DNA from 3 places in the Dyella sp. 01N448 genome. Region 2 is predicted to be linked to each of the others. Evidence: predicted binding sites of a transcription regulator. Region 2 holds the regulator's gene; each other region holds the start of a gene.
The links. Region 2 encodes HrcA, which represses chaperone genes, less so after heat shock. Its sites were predicted from a motif close to TTNGCACTCNNNNNNNNNGAGTGCNAA; they were not measured.

Region 1: groES (co-chaperone GroES) is a predicted target of HrcA. The motif match lies at 3,445-3,471, and genes of this name have one in related genera.
Region 3: rpoH (RNA polymerase sigma factor RpoH) is a predicted target of HrcA. The motif match lies at 5,664-5,690, and genes of this name have one in related genera.

What each region holds. Positions count from the first base shown of each region.
Region 1 is NZ_JBFTQX010000010.1:53,265-61,396, reverse strand. Features, by position in the region: gene AC1DKY_RS16390 (TIGR03364 family FAD-dependent oxidoreductase) at 1-147, opposite strand, end outside; gene AC1DKY_RS16385 (DUF5690 family protein) at 144-1,466, opposite strand; gene AC1DKY_RS16380 (HAD family hydrolase) at 1,475-2,173, opposite strand; gene cutA (divalent-cation tolerance protein CutA) at 2,305-2,622, opposite strand; gene AC1DKY_RS16370 (class II aldolase/adducin family protein) at 2,622-3,269, opposite strand; gene groES (co-chaperone GroES) at 3,544-3,837, shown strand; gene groL (chaperonin GroEL) at 3,892-5,535, shown strand; gene AC1DKY_RS16355 (VirK/YbjX family protein) at 5,697-6,833, shown strand; gene AC1DKY_RS16350 (RNA polymerase sigma factor) at 6,833-7,387, shown strand; gene AC1DKY_RS16345 (FecR family protein) at 7,384-8,132, shown strand, end outside.
Region 2 is NZ_JBFTQX010000006.1:362,362-370,493, forward strand. Features, by position in the region: gene AC1DKY_RS13675 (outer membrane protein assembly factor BamE) at 1-387, opposite strand, end outside; gene fur (ferric iron uptake transcriptional regulator) at 464-880, shown strand; gene AC1DKY_RS13685 (MASE1 domain-containing sensor histidine kinase) at 1,226-2,821, opposite strand; gene AC1DKY_RS13690 (response regulator transcription factor) at 2,937-3,572, shown strand; gene recN (DNA repair protein RecN) at 3,877-5,547, opposite strand; gene hrcA (heat-inducible transcriptional repressor HrcA) at 5,741-6,793, shown strand; gene grpE (nucleotide exchange factor GrpE) at 6,879-7,406, shown strand; gene dnaK (molecular chaperone DnaK) at 7,567-8,132, shown strand, end outside.
Region 3 is NZ_JBFTQX010000014.1:3,740-11,871, forward strand. Features, by position in the region: gene AC1DKY_RS17940 (efflux RND transporter permease subunit) at 1-2,380, opposite strand, end outside; gene AC1DKY_RS17945 (sensor histidine kinase) at 2,538-3,971, opposite strand; gene AC1DKY_RS17950 (response regulator transcription factor) at 3,968-4,666, opposite strand; gene rpoH (RNA polymerase sigma factor RpoH) at 4,778-5,635, opposite strand; gene ung (uracil-DNA glycosylase) at 5,820-6,521, opposite strand; gene AC1DKY_RS17965 (response regulator) at 6,518-7,360, opposite strand; gene ftsX (permease-like cell division protein FtsX) at 7,500-8,132, opposite strand, start outside.

The DNA.
Region 1 (8,132 bases), on a different contig from region 2:
GAAGTTGCGCACCGAGGCGCCCACGGCACGCTCATGGCGATCGAATACGGTGACGCGGTAGCCGTCCTCGGCCAGGGCGCGCGCCATGGCCAACCCGACGATGCCTGCACCGATCACGATCGCGGTGCGTGTTTCCGACTTGCTCATAGACGGCTGCTTTCCATCTCAAGAGGTGACAACGATGCCGCTGCGTGTCCGTTCTGTTGGCCATGCCGCCAGAACCAGCGCGCAGCCAGCGCGGTAAGCACGAGTCCCAGCAGGCTGCTTGCCAGCACGGCGCGTTCGAAAAACTGCGTCCAGTTGAGCTGCAAGGCGAGGAACTGGCGGACCAGCAATACCGCGACGCTGCCCAGGTAGCCGGAGGCATCGGCGATATACATCACGAACGACGCGGTGCCGCTGATGCGGAAGGTGGCCATCAGCCGCTCGAAGAACATGCCGTTGAGCGGGATGTAGCCAAGGTAGAGACCAAAACCGACCAGCGTCATCCACAACAGCGGTGGCAGTTCGCCGTGGGCGAACAGCAGCGTGCTGATGCCCGCGCAGCACAGGCCGCCGCCGATCAGTACATGGTTGAGCATGAAGGCGCGCATGTTGTCCCGTACGAGGGTCAGCGACGCGGTAAGCATCAACACGCCGATCCCAATCGGCGTATCCACTTCACCGAACACGATGGCGCTGCGGCCGTAGCCCAGGTCGCGAAAGATTTCGGTGTCGAAGTTCTCGCGGAAATCGCGCAGCACGGTCAACAGCACGTACAGCGGCACGATCAGCAGCAGGCCCGGCAGAAAGCGGCGCACGAAGGCGTGCCGAGCCTCGCGATCCATGCGTCCACGTGGTGCGCGGGCGGCAACGTCGTCGGCGCTGGGCGGCGGCAGGCGCGTGAGTACATGCAGCGACAACAGCAGCGGCGGGATGAACACCAAGCCGGTGAGAAACGGCATCCAGTGCTCGCTGACGCCGGCCAGCAACATCGCCTTGCCCACGCCTTTGACCACGCCCGAGGCGAAGATAAAACTTGAGGCGAGGATGGCGCCCATCAGCTCCGTCGCCTGCCGACCCTCGATGTATCCGAACACCAGGCCCCACACCATGCCCAGCGGCAGGCCATTGAGGAACAGAAACACGATGCCCGGCACCGGCGGCGCCAGCGCAAAACCCAGCAGCGCCAGCCACGACAGGCCGATCAACACCAGAATCGCCACGGCGCGGCGCGATGTCTGCAGCTCGGGCACGAGTCGGATGCCCCACACCTTGCTCAGTGCGTAGCCCATCACCTGGGCGATCACCAGCCAGATCTTGTAGTCGACGCCCAGCCAGCTCATGCCCTCGTAGCTGCCGGCGCTGAACGGTTTGCGGAAGGCATACATGCACGAGTAGGTGCAGAACGCCGCAAAGCCCGCGACCAGCGGCAGCATCGAGGGCGACCAGGGCGACCACGCCCGGCGCGATGGAGGCAAGCGCATGGGTTGCGTCACGCCGGGTTCGGCCGGCCGGCACGAACGAGCAAAGCGGGCAGCTCATCCAAGCTGTCGAGCACGGCATCGGGCTGATAGGCCAGCAACTCGTCGCGGTGATAAGCGCCCGTCGTCACCGCCACCACCAGGCCGCAGCCCGCCGCGCGACCTTCGCGAATATCCACTTCGGTATCGCCCATCTTGATGACGCGCGTGGCATCGCTGACGCCGCACGTCGCCATCAACGCGCGGATCATGTCGGGCGCGGGCCGACCCTGGGCAACGCGATCCGCCGAGATCGCGGCATCGATCAGGCCGCGCTGGCGCCAGCCGAAGCGTTCGATCAGGCATTCGGCGATGTCTTGCGAAAACGCCGTGTTGAGCGCGATCTTCACGCCCTGCTGCCGCAACCAGGCGAACAGCTCTTCTGCCCCGGTCATCGGGCGCACGGCGTCGTGTGTCCGGTAGCAATCGAGCATGCGCTGGACGAAATCCGCGTGCACCTGCGCCACCTGTGAGTCGTCCGCCGGCAGGTCGTGCGCCGCCAGCAAACTGCGAATGGCGGCCGGCTTGGTGTAGCCCATCAGGGCTCGCAGATCCGCCAGCGACGCGTGGCAGCCAGCCTGCGCCAGCGCGTCCTGCAGCGCCTGCGCCACCAGGTCCGGATCGTAGACCGTGGTGCCGGCCATATCGAAAACCGCCAGTTCGAACGTCATATCGCCTCCCTTGATGGAGAGGCATGCTGGCGAGCGGCGATGGCGCGCCGGTGACGCGGACATCGACAGTCGGCGCCGACTGTCTAGTCAATGCGGCGCAGTGGGAATCCCGTCACGCGCGACGCCAAACATCAGCCTGGATTGCGCACCCAGTCGAGGTAAGGCGCATGCCCCTCGGTCACCGGCACCGCGATCAGCTCGGGCAACTCATAGGGATGCAGGCTGAGCAGGCGCTCTTTGAGCGCGGCGAACTGCGCGGCCGTGGTCTTGATCAGCAGCAGTTCTTCATTGTCGGTGACCACCTTGGTCTTCCAGCGATAGGTGGACGACACCGCGGGGATGCGGTTCACGCAGGCAGCCAGGCGTTCGCCCACCAGGGCCTCGGCCAGGTGCTGCGCGCTGGCCACATCGGGACAGGTGCAATAGCAGAGCAGGACGGTTTCAGACATCACGACCTCGACATCAGTCCGTAGTGGGCGAATTTCTCCAGCACCGCGGCCACCTCCTCATCGGTGAGCATGACCGGCGTGCCGACCTGCAAGGACAGGGCGTACTGGCGGGCGAGATTTTCCACCTCCACGGCGCGCCACATGGCCTGCGCCAGCGAACTGCCCAGCGCGATCATGCCGTGGTTGGCCATCAGGCAGGCCAGTCGGCCCTCCAACGCTGCCACCACGGCATCGGACAGGGCCTGGGTGCCATAGGTGTGGTAGCCGGCGCAGCGGATCGAGTCCCCGCCACCCACGGCGATCATGTAGTGGGCGGGCGGAATGTCCCGGCGGCACATGGCCAGCGCCGTGGCATAGGGCGGGTGCACGTGGACGATGGCCTGGGCGTCGGGCCGGGCCAGGTAGATGTCCCGATGGAAGCGCCACTCGCTGGAAGGTCGCTGCGAGCCCGGCCACTGGCCGTCCCGATCCACCAACACGATACCCTCCACCGTGATCTCCTCATACGGCGTGCCGCTGGGCGTGATCAGAAAACCCTCGCCGCAGCGGGCACTTAGGTTCCCCGAGGTGCCTTGGCTGAGGCCGCTCACGGCCAGCCTGGCACCCTGGTTCACGAGCTCCTGGCGCAGCGTCGGCTCATCGCTCACGGGCGGGTCCTGGTGGGGGGCAGGCCGGCATGGTCGGCCGTCCGCAGGCCTCTGTCGATAGCACGATCGGTGACTTTTCGGCCCAATGCGCCTTGAAAGGCCCCCGCCGCTCCCCCATTGGAAGACTCAGCCATCGGACGGGCGCCTCTTGCAGGGGGCATTTGCGTCGTTAGAATTGGCACTCACCTCCGGGGAGTGCTAACAAGCGCCACCCAGGCGCCGCTCCGGGGTCCCGAATCTTGTTCAACCATCCAAACGAAGCTGGAGCCCACCCATGAGCAAACTGCGTCCGCTGCACGATCGCGTCATCGTCAAGCGCCTCGAAGAAGAGCGCGTCTCCGCTGGCGGTATCGTCATTCCCGACAGCGCCACCGAAAAGCCGACCCGCGGCAAGGTCATCGCTGCCGGCTCCGGCCGCATCCTGGAAGACGGCAAGGTCCGCCCGATGTCCGTGAAGGAAGGCGACACCGTGCTGTTCGGCAAGTACGCCGGCCAGGAAATCAAGATTGACGGCGAAGAGCTGGTCTTCCTCAAGGAAGACGACATCGTTGCGGTGATCGAAGGCTAAGCGCCTCTCCCGCACCTCTTCCCACCTACTCAACGCATTTGAAGGAATTACGAAATGGCAGCTAAAGAAGTCCGCTTCGGCGAAGACGTCCGCGCACGCATGCTCAAGGGTGTGAATACCCTGGCCAACGCTGTGAAGGTCACCCTGGGTCCGAAGGGCCGCAACGTGGTGATCGAGAAGAGCTTCGGCGCACCGACCGTGACCAAGGACGGCGTCTCCGTCGCCAAGGAAATCGAACTGGCCGACAAGTACGAGAACATCGGCGCGCAGATCGTCAAGGAAGCCGCTTCCAAGACCTCCGACGTCGCCGGCGACGGCACCACCACCGCCACCGTGCTGGCCCAGGCGTTCATCCAGGAAGGCCTCAAGGCCGTCGCTGCCGGCATGAACCCGATGGATCTCAAGCGCGGTATCGACCAGGCCGTCAACGCCGCGGTTGCCGAGCTGAAGAAGCTCTCCAACCCGACCGCTGACGACAAGGCGATTGCCCAGGTCGGCACGATTTCCGCCAACTCCGACGCCAACATCGGCGACATCATCGCCACCGCGATGAAGAAGGTCGGCAAGGAAGGCGTGATCACGGTCGAGGAAGGCTCGGGTCTCGAGAACGAACTCGACGTCGTCGAAGGCATGCAGTTCGACCGCGGCTACCTGTCGCCGTACTTCATCAACAACCAGCAGTCGCAGCAGGTTGAACTGGACGACCCGTTCATCCTGATCCACGACAAGAAGGTCTCCAACGTCCGTGAGCTGCTCCCGGTGCTGGAAGCCGTCGCCAAGGCCGGCAAGCCGCTGCTGATCGTGGCCGAGGAAGTGGAAGGCGAAGCCCTCGCAACCCTCGTGGTCAACACCATCCGTGGCATCGTCAAGGTTGCCGCCGTGAAGGCGCCGGGCTTCGGCGACCGTCGCAAGGCCATCCTGGAAGACATCGCCATCCTCACCAATGGCGTGGTGATCTCCGAGGAAGTGGGTCTGGCCCTCGAAAAGGCCACGATCACCGACCTGGGCCGCGCCAAGCGCGTGGTGATCACCAAGGAAAACACCACCATCATCGACGGCGCCGGCGAAGCTGAGCGCATCCAGTCGCGCATCGGCCAGATCAAGGCGCAGATCGAAGAGACCTCTTCGGACTACGACCGCGAGAAGCTGCAGGAGCGTGTGGCCAAGCTGGCTGGCGGCGTGGCCGTCATCAAGGTTGGCGCTGCGACCGAAGTCGAGATGAAGGAAAAGAAGGCCCGCGTCGAAGACGCCCTGCACGCCACGCGCGCAGCCGTTGAAGAAGGCGTGGTCCCGGGCGGCGGCGTCGCGCTGATCCGTTCGCTGAAGGCGCTGGAAGGCCTGAAGGGTCAGAACACCGACCAGGACCTGGGCATCGCCATCACCCGTCGTGCGCTGGAAGCGCCGCTGCGCGCCATCGTCTCCAACGCCGGTGACGAGCCGTCCGTCGTCCTGAACAAGGTGAAGGAAGGCAACGGCAACTTCGGTTACAACGCTGCCAACGGCGAGTTCGGCGACATGATCGCGTTCGGCATCCTGGACCCGACCAAGGTCACCCGTTCGGCCCTGCAGTTCGCCGCCTCGGTGGCCGGCTCGATCATCACGACCGAAGCGGCCGTGACCGAAGTGCCGAAGAAGGACGAAGGCCATTCGCACGGCTCGCCGGGCGGTATGGGCGGCATGGGCGGCATGGACTTCTAAGTCCTCGCCTCCAGGCATCGCAACAGAAGGAAAACCCCGCCTCGTGCGGGGTTTTTCTTTTTGGCGGAAAGAAAATTCAAAAAAGTGGCGCCGGCCATTTCCGTTTTGACTCGCCTGGCCGTCTTAGTCCTTGTCACAGTCACCATGCGGGTCGGCGAGCCTTGAACGAACGGAATCTTCAGCCAGGAGAGGAACCCCTGGACGCCGATCTGGTGTTCGCCGCTAGCGGCTGCGCTTACGCGGCGCAACGCTCCCTGGAGCGCGAACTCTGGTGGGCGGGCTTGCCCGACCCGCAGGTGACTGGACCCAAGGAGAGTGCGGCCAAGGAAGGCCACCCTGGGCTGTCCGTATGGTGGCGTTCGTTGTGGGGACGCACCGACTGGCGTGGGCATCTGGGGCAACGCGTGCTGGCAGCGGCGAAATACGTGGCACGCGCGCTATCGATGCCGGTGTTGCACCAGTGGTACCTCGCGTTCCTGCAGTCGGACCCGCTGTTGCAGGCCTGCGTGGACCGCGATCCGCGGCTGCAGGAGCGACACCTGCATCGTTTCGTCAATCGTCAGTGGCATCGCGTGGATCGCGTGCTGGCCGTGCAGGCGCACTACCGGCTGTTGCTGCAGCGCTGGTCGGCGGAGCTGTTCGAGGCGGTGTACGTGGGCGGCCGCGCCACGCTTGGTTCCCTGCGACTCAAGGACGGCAGCGAACTGCGCCTGCATCTGTGCCCGAGTGTGCTCAAGTCATGCGAGGGCGAGCTCACCGTCGAGTTGACCGATGCGTACGACCGAACGCTCTATTGCCTGGTGATGACGCTGATCGATGACGACACGCTGGCCCTCGGCTGCATCCAGGGGCCCGCCGGCGTGGATGCGCGCGAGGTCGTGCGCGAGCTCACGCGCCAGATGCACGGCATGCGCCCCAAGCAGCTCTTGCTGGTACTGGCGTATGCATTCGCGGGCCAGTGCGGCCTGCGCCGGATCCTGGCGGTCGGCAACGTGGCGCACCCGCTGCAGGGACGCACGCGGATGTTTTCCGATTACGATGCCTATTGGCTGGAGCAGGGTGGTGTCGCCGTGCAGGGCGGTTGGTTCCTGCTGCCGGCCAGGTTGCACCACCGCACGGAAGTGGAGACGGAAAGCAAGCGCCGCGCCATGTTCAGGCGCCGCGCGGAGCTGCGCTGGGAAGCGGTCAAACTATTGAATGACGCATTGCGCCCGGTACCGTGGTGGCGCGATGCAACGGAGGCAGCGGCCGATCCGGCATCGTTGCCGCCGCTCCCCGACGTAACCAGGGCAGCCTAGTGGATAGACCCTCCAACACGCCTGCCAACGCGGGCGTGAACCTTGATCCGGCGTTCGCGATGCGCATCGCGGACCTGTTTCGCGATCACAACCGCGCGCTCGTGGCGTTCCTGCAGTGCCGCCTCAACTCGATGTCGGATGCCCAGGAAGTCGCGCAGGAGGCCTACGTGCGCCTGGTGACCATGGACCGGCCGGAGCAAGTGGATTCGCTGCGCGCCTACCTGTTTCGCATCGCCTCCAACCTGGCGGTGGATCGCCTGCGCGCGCGCCAGGTGCGCACCGATCATCCGCTGCTTGCACCGGACGAGGACCTGCACCTCGCACCGATTCCCGAGCGCCACGTGCACGCCGCGGGGCAATTGCAGCAGCTGTACAAGGCGTTGCGCGAGCTGCCGATCAAGACCGCGCGCGCCTTCGTCATGCACGTCATCGATGGCCGCGAGATCAGTGCGATCGCGCGGGCCATGAAAATCAGCGAGCGCATGGTGCGCTATCACGTCGCCAACGCCCTGGCTCATTGCCGGGCACGGGTGGACGAACCGGAGATGCCATGATGGCCAATACTTCCAAAGAACAAACCTTGCGCGTCGCCGCCGACTGGTGGGTACGACTGCGCGATCCCGCTGCCACGGACCGGACGACCGAGCAGTGGCTGGCCTGGGCCGAAGAAGACCTCGAGCACCTGGCGGCCTTCGAACGCGTGACCGAGCTGGCGGCACGGCTGCATGCGCTGGGCGAGGTCTCGCGCGAGCAACTGATCGCCGAATTTTCGCAAGCGCGTGTAGCTACGCGTCGCTGGTGGTTGCCGGCCGCCGCCGCGGCTGCGCTGGTGCTGGCGGTTGGCGGCTACGTCGGCTGGGGCGCCTGGCAGGGCGGCGCCACGCCCCAAACGTATGTCAGCGCCCTTGCCGCGCAACGCAAGGTCACGCTTGAAGACGGTACCCTCGTGACGCTGGGCGGCGCCACTCAGCTGAGCACGCGCTTCAGTCGCGGGCGCCGCCTGGTGGAGCTGGCCGAGGGCGAGGCCTATTTCGAGGTGGTGCACGACGCCGCGCGGCCCTTTGAGGTGCGCGCCGGCGATGTGACCATCGAGGACATCGGCACGGCGTTCAATGTTCGCCGCACGGGCAAGTACGTCACCGTCGCCATGGCAGAAGGGCGCGTACGTGTAGCTGACGCCACCGGTGGCGCCCACAACAGCCTGGAGGCCGTGGCCGGACAGTCGGTGATCTACGATCCCTCGCGTGCGGCCATGAACCTGATTGCCAGCGACCCGGCCAATGCCGCGGCCTGGCGCCA
Region 2 (8,132 bases):
GCCCTTGGTTTCGTCCACTGGGTAGCTGGCGTGGTACTTCTTGGTGTCGTTGACCAGCTTCTGCGCGTCTTCGGCGAAGAAGTCGCCCTCGGTGCGCACCAGCACGTCGTTATTGAAGGTGAGCTTGAGCGAGCGCACCTTGATGTCGCCACCGCGGTGCTGCTGGGTGGAGACGTAATTCCATTCGTTCTGGCTGAAGGGCGAGTTGACCGAGGGCGAACCCATCAGCACCAGCACCTGGCGCTTGGTCATGCCGGGCTGCAGCTGATCCACGGTTTTCTTGTCGAGCAGGTTGCCCTGTTGCACGTCGGGGGTATAGATAAGACGGCAGCTGGCCAGCGAAAGGGCCAGCATGGCAAAACCCAGCGTGCGAATCAGCTTATGCATGCGTGTTGCGTCCGGATCGTAAAGGTGTCGGATGATACACTAACGGCCTCGTGGCGCCGTGTGCGTGGAGTTTGCTATGGAACAGGAAACGAAAGAACTGCGCAAAGCCGGGCTCAAGGTGACCCACCCCCGCATGCGTATTCTGCAGATCTTCGAGGATGAGGAAGCTCACCATCTCACCGCCGAAGACATCTACAAACGCCTGCTGGCCCACCAGGAAGACATCGGCCTGGCCACCGTCTACCGGGTGCTGACCCAGTTCGAGGCGGCCGGCATCGTCGTCAAGCACAACTTCGAGGGCGGGCAGGCCGTCTACGAGCTGGACCGCGGCAAGCATCATGACCACATGATCGATGTGGACAGCGGAAAGGTCATCGAGTTCGTGAGCGAGGAGATCGAGCGCCTGCAGGCCGAGATCGCCGCCCGCCACGGCTACGTGATCGAGGATCACAGCCTGGTGCTGTACGTGCGCCCCAAGAAGGGCAGCAAGTAAGCCAAGGCGTGCGGTGTCCGGAAGGCCGGTGACGGAGACGTTGCCGGCCTTTTTCGTGGCCGGTCGGCAAGATACAAAACCTTCGCCCATAAAAAAAGCCGCGGGAGGACTCCTGTCCGCCCGGCGGCTTATCCGATACCGGATGGCTCCTAGGAGGGCGAGTTGCTCGCGCGTCCCGGTTTTGCCACCGATTTCGGCGGAACGGCATCCTGCCGTTCTTCATGCCCACCGTCCCCACGGTTGGCATGGCTCACCATCTTGCGATGGTGGCTCCCCCACATCGATGAATCCAGCGTAACGAACCCTTCACACCTCGGGTATCGGAAAATTTCCTATGTAACGATCCTAAGTGCGAGCTACGTCACCAGTTTGTGTGTTGCTGCGCAACAATATTCGAAGATGAACGCCCTGGGCCTCAGGCCGGACCCGGAACAGCCCACCCAGTGAAGTCACCCGGTCGCGCATGCCCTGCATGCCCCGACCGCCCCGCGGCATGCGGGCCGGCAGGCCGATCCCGTTGTCCCGGATGTCCAGCAGGGCCAGTGCCACGCCCTGGCGCTCGCCGATGCGCAGGCGCAGCTGGAAGGTGTCCGCATGGGCGTGCTTCACGGCATTGGTGGCGCTTTCCTGCACCAGGCGATAGACCACGGTGCGGGTGTCGTCGTCGAGCAGGCGCGGGTCGCCGTGCAGTTCGGTGCGATAGGCCACGCCGGCGGCGTTGAGCAGGTCGCGGATCGGGCCTTCGTCCAGCGCGCGCAACAGGCCGAATTCGTCGAGCACGGCGGGCCGTAGATCGTCCAGCAGACGGTGCAGGGCGCGACGCATATGGCCGAGGATGGCGTTGATCGACACGCCGATATCGTCCATGCCCGCTTGCGCCAGCCGCGATTGCGCCAGCTTGAGGTGCGTCTGGATGGCCGTGAGGTTCTGGCCCAGCTCGTCGTGCAGCTCGGCGGCCATGTGGCGGCGCTGGTTTTCTTCGGTACGCAGGTTGCCGCGGGCGGCGTCGCGCAGCTGCCGTGCGAGGTGATCCAGGCGGCGGTTCACGGCGGCGAGATAGACGTTCTGCTCCGCCACCCGCTCGCTGCTGCGGCGTAGCGCATCGGTCGCCGAGCCGAGCATCAGCGCGCCGGTGCCGGCCACCGCCAGGAATAGTTCGCCGGGTGCGCCGGGCGAGCCATGACCGGAGAGGTGATCGACCAGCGTCATGCCCAGGCTCGAAATCAGCATGGCCAGGCTGGCGCCGCGCCAGCCATGGCGGAACGCAAAGAACAGCACCGGCGCCAGCGACAGCACGCGTGCGAACTGCGGCTGCGGTGCCGCGTGCGAGGACAGCACCAGCAGGATGGCCAGCGAGGGCAGCAGCACCAGCAGGCCGTCCATCAACAGGCGCCCCAGGCCGCGCTTGTCGAGCCGAGCCCGCAGCAGCATCACCAGCAGCGGCACCACCAGCAGCACGCCGACGTAGTTGCCCAGCAGGTCCTGGCCCAACGCCTGCATCATCAGCTCGGTGGTGGGGCTGGCATGGACCAAGGCCATCAGCACCGCATCCGTCGCCGTGGTGGCTGCCACGGTGAAGGCCGCTGACAGCAGCAGGCGGGCCACGTCTTCGGGATCGCGCAGGCTGGCGTGCAGGTTCGCGCGTCGCATCAGCCACAGGCAGGTGGCGACGACGAGGGGCTCGGGCAATTCACCGAGCAGGAAACCATGCCAACCCATCGGCTGCGGGTGGACATAGGAAATCAGCCCGCTGGCGGCAAACTCCGCGCCGAGCAGCCAAGGCCACATGCGCATGGGCGCCAGCAGCAGTGCGCCGAAACGCAGGCCGTAGGGAAGCATCCAATAGGGTTGCTCGGTGGGCCACAGCAGCAGCCAGAGCAGCAGATAGCCGATGCCGAGCAAGAGGCTGGAACCGGGCAGCACGGGGTGTTTAGGTCGCATGCGGTCGATGTTACATGGCGTCGGGAGGGCGTCTAGGCGGCCACCGGCGTGCTTTTGGCCGGTCGCATGCGCAGGGTGATCGTCAACCGCCCCGCAGGCTGCTATACATGCGTTCATGTACAGCATTGTCCTGGTCGATGACCATGCCATTGTCCGCGAGGGGTTCAAGCGGCTGATCGAATTGGAACCGGATCTGGAGGTCGTGGCGGAATGCCGCTGCGCCGACGATGCGGTCGAAGCGGTCGGCACCTGTCGTCCCCATCTCGTGGCACTCGATCTCTCGCTGCCCGATGGCAGCGGGCTGCCGTTGATCGAGCATCTGCGCAGCGTCGCCGTGGACACCCGCATCGTGGTGCTGAGCATGCACGACGGCGAGCCCTATGTATCCGAAGCCCTACGTCGCGGCGCGAGCGGCTACGTCACCAAGGGCGTGGCCCCCGAAGAACTGGTCGCCGGCCTGCGTGCGGTGATGCAGGGAGAGTGTTTTCTCAGCTCCGACCTGCGCAAGCGTCGCGCCGAGCGGCCGAGCGAATCGCGCGATCCCATCCATCGATTGACGGCACGCGAGCGTGAAGTCTTCCTGTTGCTGGCCGCAGGTCGCGCACCCAAGCAGGTGGCCGGTGAGTTGGGCATCGGCCAGAAGACCGTCTACATCCACCGCGCCAGTTTGATGGGCAAGCTCGGCGCCGGTTCGGAATTGGATCTCTATCGCATGGCCGCCGAACGCGGGTTGTTGCCGCGCAAGAACTGATTCCACAGGACCATCGCGATTTTGATTTTTGTAGGAGCGCACTTGTGCGCGACCACCTACGGAGCGACAACGACGCGACGCTTTTGATTGTTGTAGGAGCGCACTTGTGCGCGACCACCGACGGAGCGTCAACGACGCGACGCTGCGGTCGCGCACAAGTGCGCTCCCACAAGGGTTTCCAGCACCTGCGCCCATGTTGATTTTGTGGGAGCGCACCCTGTGCGCGACAAACCTACGGAGCGCTAACGACCCGACGCCGCAGTCGCGCACAGGGTGCGCTCCCACAGGTGTACGCGCAACCTGATTAAACCTGCGCCCGCTCCAACATCTGCTTCGCATGCGCCCGCGTTTCACGAGTGATCTCCACACCGCCCAGCATGCGCGCGAGCTCATCGCGGCGACCATTGGCATCGAGCTTCTCGATACGCGTACGCGTCGACTCGCCATCGCTGTCCTTGCTCACGCGCAGATGCGCATGGCCTTGCGCAGCGACCTGCGGCAGATGGGTGACGCACAGCACCTGCCGTTGCGCGCCGAGCGCGCGCAGCTTCTGCCCCACCACTTCGGCCACGGCGCCGCCGATGCCGGTATCCACTTCGTCGAACACCATGGTGCCGACGGTGTCCTTGCCCAGTGTGGCCACTTCGATGGCGAGGCTGATGCGCGCCAGCTCGCCGCCCGAGGCCACCTTGCGCAGCGCGCGCGGCGGCTGGCCGGGGTTGGCGCTGACCAGCAGTTCGCAACGTTCGCGGCCCTGCACATCGGGATCACCTTCGTTGGTCGCTTCCAGCTCCACCACCAGGCGACCGCCGCTCATGCCCAGCTCGCCCATCAGGATGCTGACTTCACCGCCCAGGCGCTCGGCGGCCTGCTGGCGTGCCTGGCTGAGTTGGCCGGCTTGTTCGTCGTATTGCTGCTGCAGGCGCGTGCGCTGCTTGGCCAGTTTTTCCAAAGCATCGCCGGCGCCTTCCAGTTCGCTCAGCTCAATGCGCAGCGTGCCGGCCTTGTCGTGCAACTCGGCAACCGTTACGCGATGGCGGCGCGACAGTTCGTGCAGACGCGTGAGATGCGTATCCACTTCCGCATAGCGGTTGGGATCGAGATCGACGTCGAGCGCATAACGGCCCAGGCCATCGGCTGCTTCGCTGAGCTGGATGGAGGCGTTGTCCAGCAGCTCCAGCAGCGGGGCCAGGCGATCGTCCAGCGCGGCGAGCTTGCTCATTTCCAGCTGAGCGCGGCCGAGCGCACGACGCAGCGCGAATTCGCTCTCGCCATCGAGCAGTTCCACCACGCCGCCGGCGCCTTCGGCCAGGCGGCCGGCATTGGCCAGGCGTTTGTGGCTGGCTTCCAGCTCGGCCAGATCGTCCGGCGGCAGCGCCCACTTTTCCAGTTCGCCCAGTTCGTGGCTGAGCAGTTCGATGCGTTGCTCGCGGTCGTCGCCGCCACTGAGCTTGCGGATGCGGTTGCCGAGCTCGCGCCATTGCTGCGCCAGCTCACGTACCTGCGCCACCAGGGCTTCATTGCCCGCATAAGCGTCGAGCAGCTCCATCTGATGGGCGCGCGAGAGCAGGGCCTGGTGCTCGTGCTGGCCGTGGATTTCCACCAGCAGCGTGGCCAGCTCGCCGAGCTGGCTGGCATTGGCCGGACGGCCGTTGATCCAGGCGCGCGAGCTGCCCTCGGCGCGGATCACGCGGCGCAGCTGGCAGCTGTCTTCGTCGTCCAGTTCCTCCCGGCTCAGCCAGGCGCGGGCTTCGGGCAGGTTCGTCAGGTCGAACTCGGCGGTGAGTTCGGCGCGGTCGCTGCCGGCACGGACCATGCCGCTGTCGGCGCGCGCGCCGGCCAGCAGCATCAGCGCGTCCACCAGCAGGGATTTGCCGGCGCCCGTCTCGCCGCTGACCACGGTAAGGCCGGGGCCGAAGGCGATCTCGGCTTCTTCGACGACGGCAAAATGACGAACGTAGAGCGAGGTGAGCATGGGTGGCGGCTTGGTGAAGTCGGGGGATTGTAAGGGGATGGGGCCGGGGAGCGGGTAGTGGGGGCGCGCACTTCGGCGTCCGGCAGATCACCGGCATCGGTTTTTGCACCCTCGCGACCGATCCCCCATCCCCGTTTCTTGCAAACTTTCCCGCAAGACCTTATTTCTTGTGTGTCTCACGAAGCGATACAGCATGCCAGCCGCCCCTCTCGATGCCCGCGCACGACGCCTCTTGCGCACATTGATCGCCCAGTACCTCGCCGATGGCGAGCCTGTCGGCTCGCGCACGCTTTCGCGTTCGTCCGGCCTGGACGTCAGCCCGGCCACCATCCGCAACATCATGGCCGACCTGGAAGAGGCGGGCCTGGTCGCTTCGCCGCATACCTCGGCCGGCCGCGTGCCTACGCCGCGTGGCCTGCGCCTGTTCGTGGACAGCCTGATCGAACTGCAGCCGCTGCCGCAGGACGAGATGGCCCGCCTGCGCCGCGAGCTGCCGCCGGGCCCCACCACCACCCGCGACCTGCTGGGCAATGTGTCGACGCTTCTTTCGGCCATGACGCAGTTCGCCGGCGTGGTCACCGTGCCGCGCCAGGCGGATTTCCCGTTGCGCCACATCGATTTCGTGGCCCTGCCGGACGCCCGCGTGCTGGTGATCCTGGTGTTCTCGGACAACCAGGTACAGAACCGCATTGTGCAGCTGGCCAAGCCGCTGGACGCGCGCGAGCTGGAGCACGCCGCCAACTACCTCAATACCCAGTTCGCCGGCCTGCGCCTGGACGATATCCGCGCCCATCTGCTGCGCGAGTTGCGCGAGACCAGCGGCGAACTCAACCGCCTGATGTCCAGCGCGGTGGAACTGGCCGCGGCCTCGTTCGCACCCCAGACCGAAAGCGACGACGTGCTGGTCAGCGGCCAGACCAACTTGATGGGTTATTCGGAACTAGCGAACTTAGAGCGCCTGCGCGAGCTGTTCGAGGCCTTCCAGCAGAAAAACGAGCTGCTGCAGCTGATGGAAGTGTGTGCCAAGGCCCCCGGCGTGCGGCTGTTTATTGGCGAAGAATCGGGTTTTGCCGCACTTGATGGTTGCAGTGTGGTCACGGCCAGCTATGGTGCGCAGGGTCGCGTGCTGGGCGCGGTGGGGGTCATCGGACCCACCCGCATGGCCTATGAACGGGTGATTCCCGTGGTACAAGCCACGGCCGGATTGCTTAGCGACGCCTTGAATCGCGTCGCTACGACCTTATAACCCGCTCGGGAGGCGGGGTTTTACCCGCAAGTGTTTGACGGTTGGTGCGCGATGCACCGGCCACGGATAAGGCTTGGAGTGATTCATGCAAAGCAACGACCCAACGGTGTCCAACGAGACGCCAGGCCAGCAGGGCGAGACGGGCAGCGCCGAACTGGAAGCGCTGAAGTCGCGTATCGCCGAACTGGAAACCAGCAACGTAGAGCTGCGCGACACCGTGCTGCGCGAAAAGGCGGAAATCGAGAACCAGCGTCGCCGACTTCATCGCGACGTGGAGCAGGCTCGCCGCTTCGCCAACGAGAAGCTGCTCAACGAGCTGCTGCCGGTCTATGACGGGCTGGAGCGCGGCCTGCAGGTGGAAGGCGGTGATATCGCCAGCGTGCGCGAGGGCATTGCGCTCACGCTCAAGTCGCTGCTGAAGATCGCCGAGAACAACGGCCTGGTGCAGGTCGATCCGCTGGGTCAGCCGCTGGATCCGGAGCGGCATCACGCGGTGAGCATGGTGGAGGCCCCGGGCGCGGCCCCCAACACGGTCGTCAACGTGCTGCAGAAGGGCTACGTGTTGAACGACAGGCTGCTGCGCCCGGCGTTGGTGGCGGTCGCCAAGGAATGACGCCCGCGCCGGCGGTCGAGGACGCCTGAATGGCGTCCCCTGTCGGCAACGGTGGCAAGGCATCCGGGGTCTTGTCGGCATTGAGATGCCACGCGGCAAACCCCATCTGACAAAACAGTTGCGGCCGAGGGGTCGCTTAAAGAATTCGGGAGTAAACAACATGGGTAAAATCATCGGTATCGACCTGGGCACGACCAACTCGTGCGTTGCCGTGATGGACGGCACCACCGCCAAGGTCATCGAGAACTCGGAAGGCGATCGCACCACGCCGTCCATCGTCGCTTTCACCAAGGACAACGAAGTCATGGTGGGCGCGCCGGCCAAGCGCCAGAGCGTGACCAACCCCAAGAACACCTTCTACGCGGTGAAGCGCCTGATCGGCCGCAAGTTCACCGACGCGGAAGTGCAGAAAGACCTGCACATCGTGCCCTACGGCATCGTGGCGCACGAAAACGGCGACGCCTGGGTCGAAACGGCTGATGGCCGCAAGATGGCTCCGCAGGAGATCTCGGCCAAGGTCCTCATGAAGATGAAGAAGACCGCCGAAGACTATCTCGGCGAGCCGGTGACCGAAGCCGTGATCACCGTGCCGGCCTACTTCAACGACAGCCAGCGCCAGGCCACCAAGGACGCCGGCCGCATCGCGGGCCTGGACGTCAAGCGCATCATCAACGAGCCGACCGCCGCCGCACTGGCCTACGGTCTGGACAAGAAGGGCGGCGACCG
Region 3 (8,132 bases), on a different contig from region 2:
GGTACTGCGGCACCTGGGCGGAGATCGGATAGGTGACGTTGTTGTCCGGATTCAACCAATACGTCGGCGCCACCTGCGCCGTACCGGAAAGGTCGGCGATCAGGCTGTTGGTCACGTCGCCTTCGGTCAGGCCCAGCAACTGTGCACGCGTGCGGTCCACGTCGATGCGGAACGCCGGCTGCGCCTGCGACTGCTGCAGGCGTGCATCGACCACGCCGGGAATCTGGCGCAGCTTGTTGAGCAGGATGTTGGCGTACGCGAAGTCCTTCTCCAGGCTCCTGCCGCGGATCTGCAGATCGATCGGCGCGGGCGAACCGAAGTTCAGGATCTGGCTGACGATGTCCGCCGGCGGGAACGAGAACGTGGTGCCCGGGAACAACCGCGGCAGCCTTTCGCGCAGGACCTTCACGTATTCCGCGCTCGGGTGATGACCTTCCTTCAGCGAAATCTGGATATCGCCGTCGGACTCGCCCACTTCGCCGGTATTGTTGTAGATCGTGTTGATCGAGCTCGAATACTGGCCGATGTTGTCGATCATGGCATCGAGTTCGTCCGGCGGTATCACCTGACGGATGGCCTTCTGGATGTCTGCAAATTCCGCCGCGGTGGTCTCCACACGCGTGCCTACGGGAACGCGTGCGTGCACAAGGATCTGGCCGCCGTCGACATCAGGGAAGAAGTTGCTGCCCAGTCCCGGCAACAGCGCGAACGACAGCAGCACAAAGGCGAGGAAGCCGATCACGAACACCTTGCGGTTTTCCAGCGCCAGATGCAGCACGCCGCTATAACCGGCACGGAATTTCTCAAAGCGATTGACGAAGCCCTGCTGGAAGCGGCCGAGCATCGTCTTCGGCGCCGGCTGCTCGATATGCTGGCCATGTTCGTCCACCGTCGCCGGATGCGCCTGCAACAGGTATTTCGCCATGGTCAGCACGAGCGTACGCGACAGGATGAAGGAGAAGATCATCGCGAAGATCACCGCCTCCGCCATCGGCACGAACAGGTAGCGCGCCACGCCCGGCAGGAAGAACATCGGCACGAACACGATGCAGATGCAGCACAGCGACACGAATGCCGGCACGATGATCTGCGCCGAACCATCCACGATCGCGGTGATGACGTCCTTGCCCTGCTCCAGGTGCCAGTTGATGTTCTCGATGGTCACCGTGGCTTCGTCCACCAGGATGCCCACCGCCAGCGCCAGGCCGCCCAGCGTCATGATGTTGAGCGTCTGGCCGATCGCCGACAGCGTGAACACCGAGCCCAGCACCGCCAGCGGAATCGACGTGGTGATGATCAGGGTCGAGCGCCAGCTGCCCAGGAACAACAGGATCATCAAGCTGGTCAGCGCCGCGGCAATGATGCCTTCGCGGACCACGCCATCGATGGAGGCGCGCACGAACACCGACTGATCGCCGATCGGCTTGATGGTCAGGTTGTCCGGCAGCGAATCCTTCATCTCCACCAGCTTCTGGCGCGCGCCCGCCACGATGGCGAGGGTGGAGGTGGAGCCGTTCTTCAGGATCGACAGCATCGTCGAGCGCACGCCATCCACGTGCACGATGTTCGTCTGCGGCGGGGCTCCGTCGCGCACATGGGCCACGTCGCGCACATAGATCGTGGTGCCGTTGACCATCTTGACCGGCAGGTCTTCCAGCTCGTCCACGTGAGTGGCGGCGTTGTTCAGCTCCATCACGTATTCGTACTTGCCGATCTTCTGCGTGCCGATCGGGCTGATCTGCTGCTGGTTGGCCAGCGCGTTCGCCACGTCCTGGGTGGACAGGCCGCGCGCCTGCAGCGCCGCCGGATCCACGTCCAGCTGCACCTGGCGCGTCTTGCCGCCGAACGGATAGGGAATCGCCGCGCCCGGCACCGTCACCAGCTGCGGACGCAACTGGTTCAAGCCAAGGTCGCCCAGCTGCTGCTCGGACAGGCCCTTGCCGGACAGCGCCACCTGCAGGATCGGCACCGTGGACGCGTTGTAATTGACGATCAGCGGCGGCGTGGCGCCGGCGGGCATCTGCTTCAGGATCGTCTGCGCAATGGCCGTCACCTGCGCATTGGCCGTGGCGATGTTCACGCCCGGCTGAAAGAAGATCTTGGTGATGCCCATGCCATTGATCGACTCCGACTCGATGTGCTCGATGTCGTTGACGGTCGTGGTGAGCACGCGCTCGAACGGCGTGTTCATGCGGCCGGACATCTGGTCGGGCGTCATGCCGGTGAACTGCCAGGACACGGCGATCACCGGAATATTGATTTCCGGAAAGATGTCGGTGGGCGTTCGTGCCGCCGACATCACACCAAAGATGAGGATGGTCAGGGCGAAAACGATGAATGTGTAGGGCCGCGTGAGCGCGATCCGGACGATGCCAAGCATGCGGGGGATTTCCGTGCGCGAAATGATGCGTCGCGGCAAATTTTCGCATGCAGCGAAAACTCTCAATAGAGCTTGGAGGATGAAGATAATTTCATGTTCTACGTGGCGCCTGCATTGCGCACGCAGATGAAACTATCTTCATCTGGCCGATCGGCCCTCAGGCCGTCATCGGCGTGACTTCCGGCACGGAGCGGGACAGGCAGGTGCCGACTTTTTCGTCCGGCGCGAGTGCGTAGCAATACAAAGTCAGTCGCGCACCGTTGCTGCTGGCATCGCCGATGTCGAGCGCATAGCCGTGCAGACGCACGATGGCGCTGACGATGCTGAGCCCCAGGCCCGAGCCGCCGGTAGTGCGACTGTTGTCGCCGCGGTAGAAGCGACGCGTCACCGCGTCGCGCTCGTCGGCCGGAATACCCGGGCCGCTGTCGATCACGTCCACGCGCGGGCCACGCTTGTCCATGCTGGCGCGCAGGCTCACCTTGCCGCCCGCCGGGGTGAACTTGATGGCATTGCCGACCAGGTTCGCCAGCGCTTCGAACAGCAGATGCGCATCGGCGCGCACGGGCTGCAGCGACTGGATGTCGACCTCGAAGGTCTGGCCACGATCCTCGGCGACAGGCGCGTAGAACTCGTGCACCTGACGCAGCACCTGCCCCACGTCCACTTCGTCGAAGCAAGCGGCGCGATGACGGTCTTCGAGTTCGGACACACGCAGCAGCGCGCGGAAACGCGTCAGCACTTCGTCGATATCGACGATGCACGATTCCACCAGCGCCGATTCGGGCTCGCCATCAAGTTGCTGCTGCGTGCGATACAGGCGTGCGCGCAAGCGCGTCAGCGGCGTGCGCAGGTCGTGCGCGATGTTGTCGCAGACGCCCTTCACTTCATTCATCAAGCGCTCGATCTCGCCCAGCATCGTGTTGACGATGCCTGCCAGCTGGTCGAGCTCGTCGCCGCGCCGACTGATCGGCAGGCGCTTGGAAAGATCGCCTTGGCGGATAGGATCGGTCGCATCCTGCAGCGCACGGATGCGCTTCTCCGGACCGCGGCGCAACAGGAAACCGCCGAGCAGGCCAGGAATGATGGTCAGCGAGATGCCCCAAAGCAGCGCGCGACGAACGATCGCACCGATGCCGTCGATGGTGCTGATGTCCTTGGCAATGACGAGGATGTCGCCATTGGGCAGCGTCGAAGCCAGGCCGCGTGCGCGCACGCGCTCCGCATCGCGGTCGGAGCGCGGCAGGCCATGCTTGAGCAGGTGCACCTGGCCATCGCGCAGCAGCGACGTGGGCAGATGGTCGATATTGCCTGCCACCGGCTGATGGTCCTTGTCGAACAAGCCCACCGACATGATGCCGTGCGGATCGATCGCGGCGGCGGCATCCACCGTGGTGGCGAGGCGGGCGGGATCGGTCGAGGCGATGTAATGCATACGTTGCTGCAGCATCTGGTCGATGACGCTGTTGAGATAGCGCGTGGTTTCCCACTGGATCGCGCCGACCAGCACCGCGCCCCATACGACGAACAAGGCGCCGTAGATGAGGATCAACCTCGAGGTGGTCGAATGCCAGCTGTTGGGACGTGCTTTCATGACACCACCGGGGCAGTTTCATTGGCGGCCGCGAGCATATAACCGGTGCCGCGCACAGTGTGGATCAACGCCGGTTGGCCGGCGCCGTCGATCTTGCGCCGCAAACGCGCGATATGCACGTCGATCACATTGGTGCCGGGATCGAAATGGAAACCCCACACCGTCTCGAAAATCATCGTGCGGGTAAGCACCTGCCCGGAATTGCGCATCAGGAATTCGAGCAGGCGGTATTCGGTGGGCAGCAGGGTCAGCGGCTGGCCACCGCGATACGCCACGTGGCTGACCAGATCCAGCTCCAGGTCGGCCACGCGCAGGCGCTGGACCGACTGCGGCTGGCGACGGCGCAGCAGCACTTCCGCGCGCGCCGACATTTCATCAGGTGCGAAGGGCTTGGTGAGGTAGTCGTCGCCGCCCGCGCGCAAGCCGCGCACGCGCTCGTCGACATCGCTCAAGGCGCTGATCATCAGCACCGGCGCGTCGCTGCCTGCGCGGCGCAATTCGGCCACCACGTCGATGCCGTCCATGCCGGGCAGCATGCGGTCCAGCGTGATCAGGTCGTAGCCGCCTTGCAGCGCATGCGCCAGGCCATCGCGGCCGTTGGCCACCCATTCCGCGAACATGCCGTGCGCGCTCAACTCCGCGACGATTTCTCGCGCGGTGGTTTCGTCGTCTTCGATGACCAGCACTCGGGGCATGACGGCACTACAAACGGGGATCCGGTGGTGAGAACGCGGGGACAGCCGTGTCCTCGCAAAGGCAAACGGCCCCTGGAGGGGCCGCTTGTCATCTTACGCCGACAGAGAAGATCAGGCCGCGAACAGGCCGCGCATCTTCTTCATGGCGTTGGCCTCGACCTGGCGGATACGTTCGGCGGAAACGCCGTACTCGTCCGCAAGATCCTGCAGCGTGGCCTTGTCTTCGTTCAACCAGCGGCGCTGGATGATGTCGCGCGAGCGCTCGTCCAGGTTCTTCAACGCCGCCGACAAGGTGTCGAGCTGGTTGTCGGCCTGGTCGGCATCGGCCACGTTGTCGTACGGGTCGGCGCCATCGTCGATCAGGAACGCTTCCGGTGCCGGCTTGGCATCGTCCTCGGCATCCGCCGGGGCTTCGAAGCCAATGTCACGGCCCGACAGACGCGATTCCATCTCGCGCACCGTCGCTTCGGGCACGCCCAGATCCTTGGCCACCGTGCGCACTTCTTCGGCGTTCATCCAGCCCAGGCGCTTCTTGCTCTTGCGCAGGTTGAAGAACAGCTTGCGCTGCGCCTTGGTCGTGGCGACCTTGACGATGCGCCAGTTGCGCAGGATGAACTCGTGCATTTCGGCACGGATCCAGTGCACGGCAAAGCTCACCAGGCGCACGCCCTGATCCGGGTCGAATCGCTTCACAGCCTTCATCAGGCCGATATTGCCTTCCTGGATCAGGTCGGCGATCTGCAGACCATAGCCGCTGTAGCCACGCGCCACGTGCACCACGAAGCGCAGGTGGGACATGACCAGTTTGCGGGCGGATTCAAGGTCTTCCTGTTCGTTGTAGCGGCGCGACAGCGCCTGCTCCTCGTCCTGGCTGAGTACCGGAATCCGATGGACCGCCGAGATATAGGCATCCAGGCTGCCGACGACACTCGGCACCGGCAGGTTGGCGGTCACCAAAGCTTGAGACATGGACGGAACCTCCTGTGAGGGAATCAGCTTAGCACTCGGGTATTACGAGTGCTAAAGGCCCCGAAAGGTTCCGGGACCTTTGATGTACTCAATAGTACAGGAATTTGAGGCACCTGTCCAGCAGGCACCCCGGGGAGGCTCCACTATGCGTATCGGGCGGTTCAGCAGCCGTGAAATGCCTGTTTCAGGCTAGTTCGGCCCGCATCGGCAAAGACCAGTCGATAGGCGGCTCGCCGCGGCTTTCCAGGTACTGGTTGGCCGCCGAGAAGTGCCCGCAGCCGATGAAACCGCGATGCGCTGATAAGGGAGATGGGTGCACGGAGCGCAAAATGCAATGGCGGCTGCCGTCGATCAGCTGGCCCTTCTTCTGGGCATACGAGCCCCACAGCAGGAAGACCAGCCCTTCCCGCTCGCGGTTGAGTGCGTCGATCGCCGCATCGGTAAAGCCTTCCCAGCCTTTGCCCTGATGCGAGCCGGCGGTGGCCTGCTGGACGGTGAGCGTGGCATTGAGCAGCAGCACACCGCGGTCGGCCCAAGGGGTCAGGCAGCCGTGGTCCGGGGCCCGGAAACCCAGGTCGCGCTGGATCTCCTTGAAGATGTTCAGCAGCGACGGCGGCGTGGCCACGCCCGGCCGTACCGAGAAACACAGGCCATGCGCCTGGTTCGGACCGTGGTACGGATCCTGGCCCAGGATCACCACGCGCGTGGCATCAAATGGTGTGTGGTCGAAGGCGGCGAAAATCTCCGGACCCGGCGGATAAATCACCTTGCCGGCCTGCTTTTCGCTGCGCAGGAAGTCGGACAGCGCGCGCATGTCCGGGCGCGCCAGATACTCGCCGATGCGGTCCTTCCAGGACGGCTCCAGCCTTACCGGATGTTCCGTCACGCCGCCTCGCCCCGCTCGCGCAGGTGCTGGGATACACGCAGCTGGAAGAGCAGCTTGGTCATCAGCAATTTTTCCTCGATCGGCTTTTCGACCAGATCGTTGGCGCCGGCGCGCAGCAGCGCAGCCTGGTTGGCCGGGTTCTCATCGCCCGTCATCACCAGCACGGGCAGCCTGCCCTTGCTGTAGAGGTATTCGCGGCGGATGCGCTCGAGCAGGTCGCCGCCGGTCAGTTCGCCCTTGAGGCTGACGTCGGTGAGCACGATGTCCGCGCCGACCTTGTCCTGTTCCTTGGCCTTGTCCAGCAGCACCAGGGCGTCCTCGACGCTGACCACGTGATAGACGGTCAGGCCGTGCTTTTCGAGGATGCGGCGGGTCGCCAGCGCGACCACGCGGCTGTCTTCCACGTAGAGCACTTCGCCCTCGGCCGAATCGACGGGCTTCACGTAGCCGCGGATGAACTCCGCCAGCGCCTGGAACCCCAGCGACTTGTCGAAATAATCGGTGACGTGCTCCCCCAGCGTGCGACTGTGCAGGCGACCGTCGACATCGCCCGAGACGACCACGATGGGCACATAAGCCTGGGCGGCGGATTCGCGCACATGGCGGGCGAGTTCCAGCCCGTCCATGTCGGGCAGGCGCAGCGCGATGGTGATGAAGTCGAACGCACCGGCCTCCAGCAGCTCCTTGGCTTCGGCGCCGCTGCCGGCACCCACCACGTCGCTGTCGGGCAGTTCGCTCTTGAGCACGCGGGAGATCAGCTGGCGCACGACTTTGGAGCCATCCACCACCAGCACCCTAGGCGCTGTTCCCACCACTCGACTGCTGAAACTTCCGCTCATCCCCAATCACCCACGTAGTGTCCAGCTGTACCCGCCGACGTCATGCCGGTGCTTCCCCGGTCACCCCGAGCGGGCATGCTGCACCATCCCCACCAAGCTTGCATGACAACATTGCTCCGGGCGTGAGCCGGCGCACGCTTCATGCCGCCTTGCGCAATTGCCAGGCGCTGACCAGGCGGGCGCCCAGCCAGCCGAGCACGGCCGCAGCCACCGGGACGGCAGCCAGCAACCATATCGGCAGCACATCGACCTGCAGCTTGCCGGCATACACCTGACCCAGGCGCTGCACCGGCTCGGCCAGCGCCAGCTCGACCAGCACGGCGAAGCCCACCGCCAGCACGCCGGCGAACAGCCCGTACCAGATGCCCGCATACAAATACGGACGACGCACGAAGGCGCGGCTCGCCCCCACCAGCATCAACACGCCGATTTCCTCGTGCCGGCTGGCGATATCCACGCGCACGGTATTACCCACCACCAGCAGCACGGCCACGGCCAGCAGTCCGGCAAGAATCATCACGATGCGTTCGCCGACGCCGAGCAGCGCCTCGAGGCGCTGCCGCCAGGTGCCACCGTCCTGCACCTGATCCACGCCCGACATGCCGCGCATGTCGGCGACGAGGCGATCCACGCTGTCGGCACTCGCGCCCGCCTTGGGCTGCACTTCCAGCACGAACGGCAGCGGGTTGACGTCCAGCGTATGCAACGCGCCGGAGAAGCCCTGCATCTTGGCCAGCTCGTCCATGCCCTGGTCGGGCGACTTCAGCTTCAC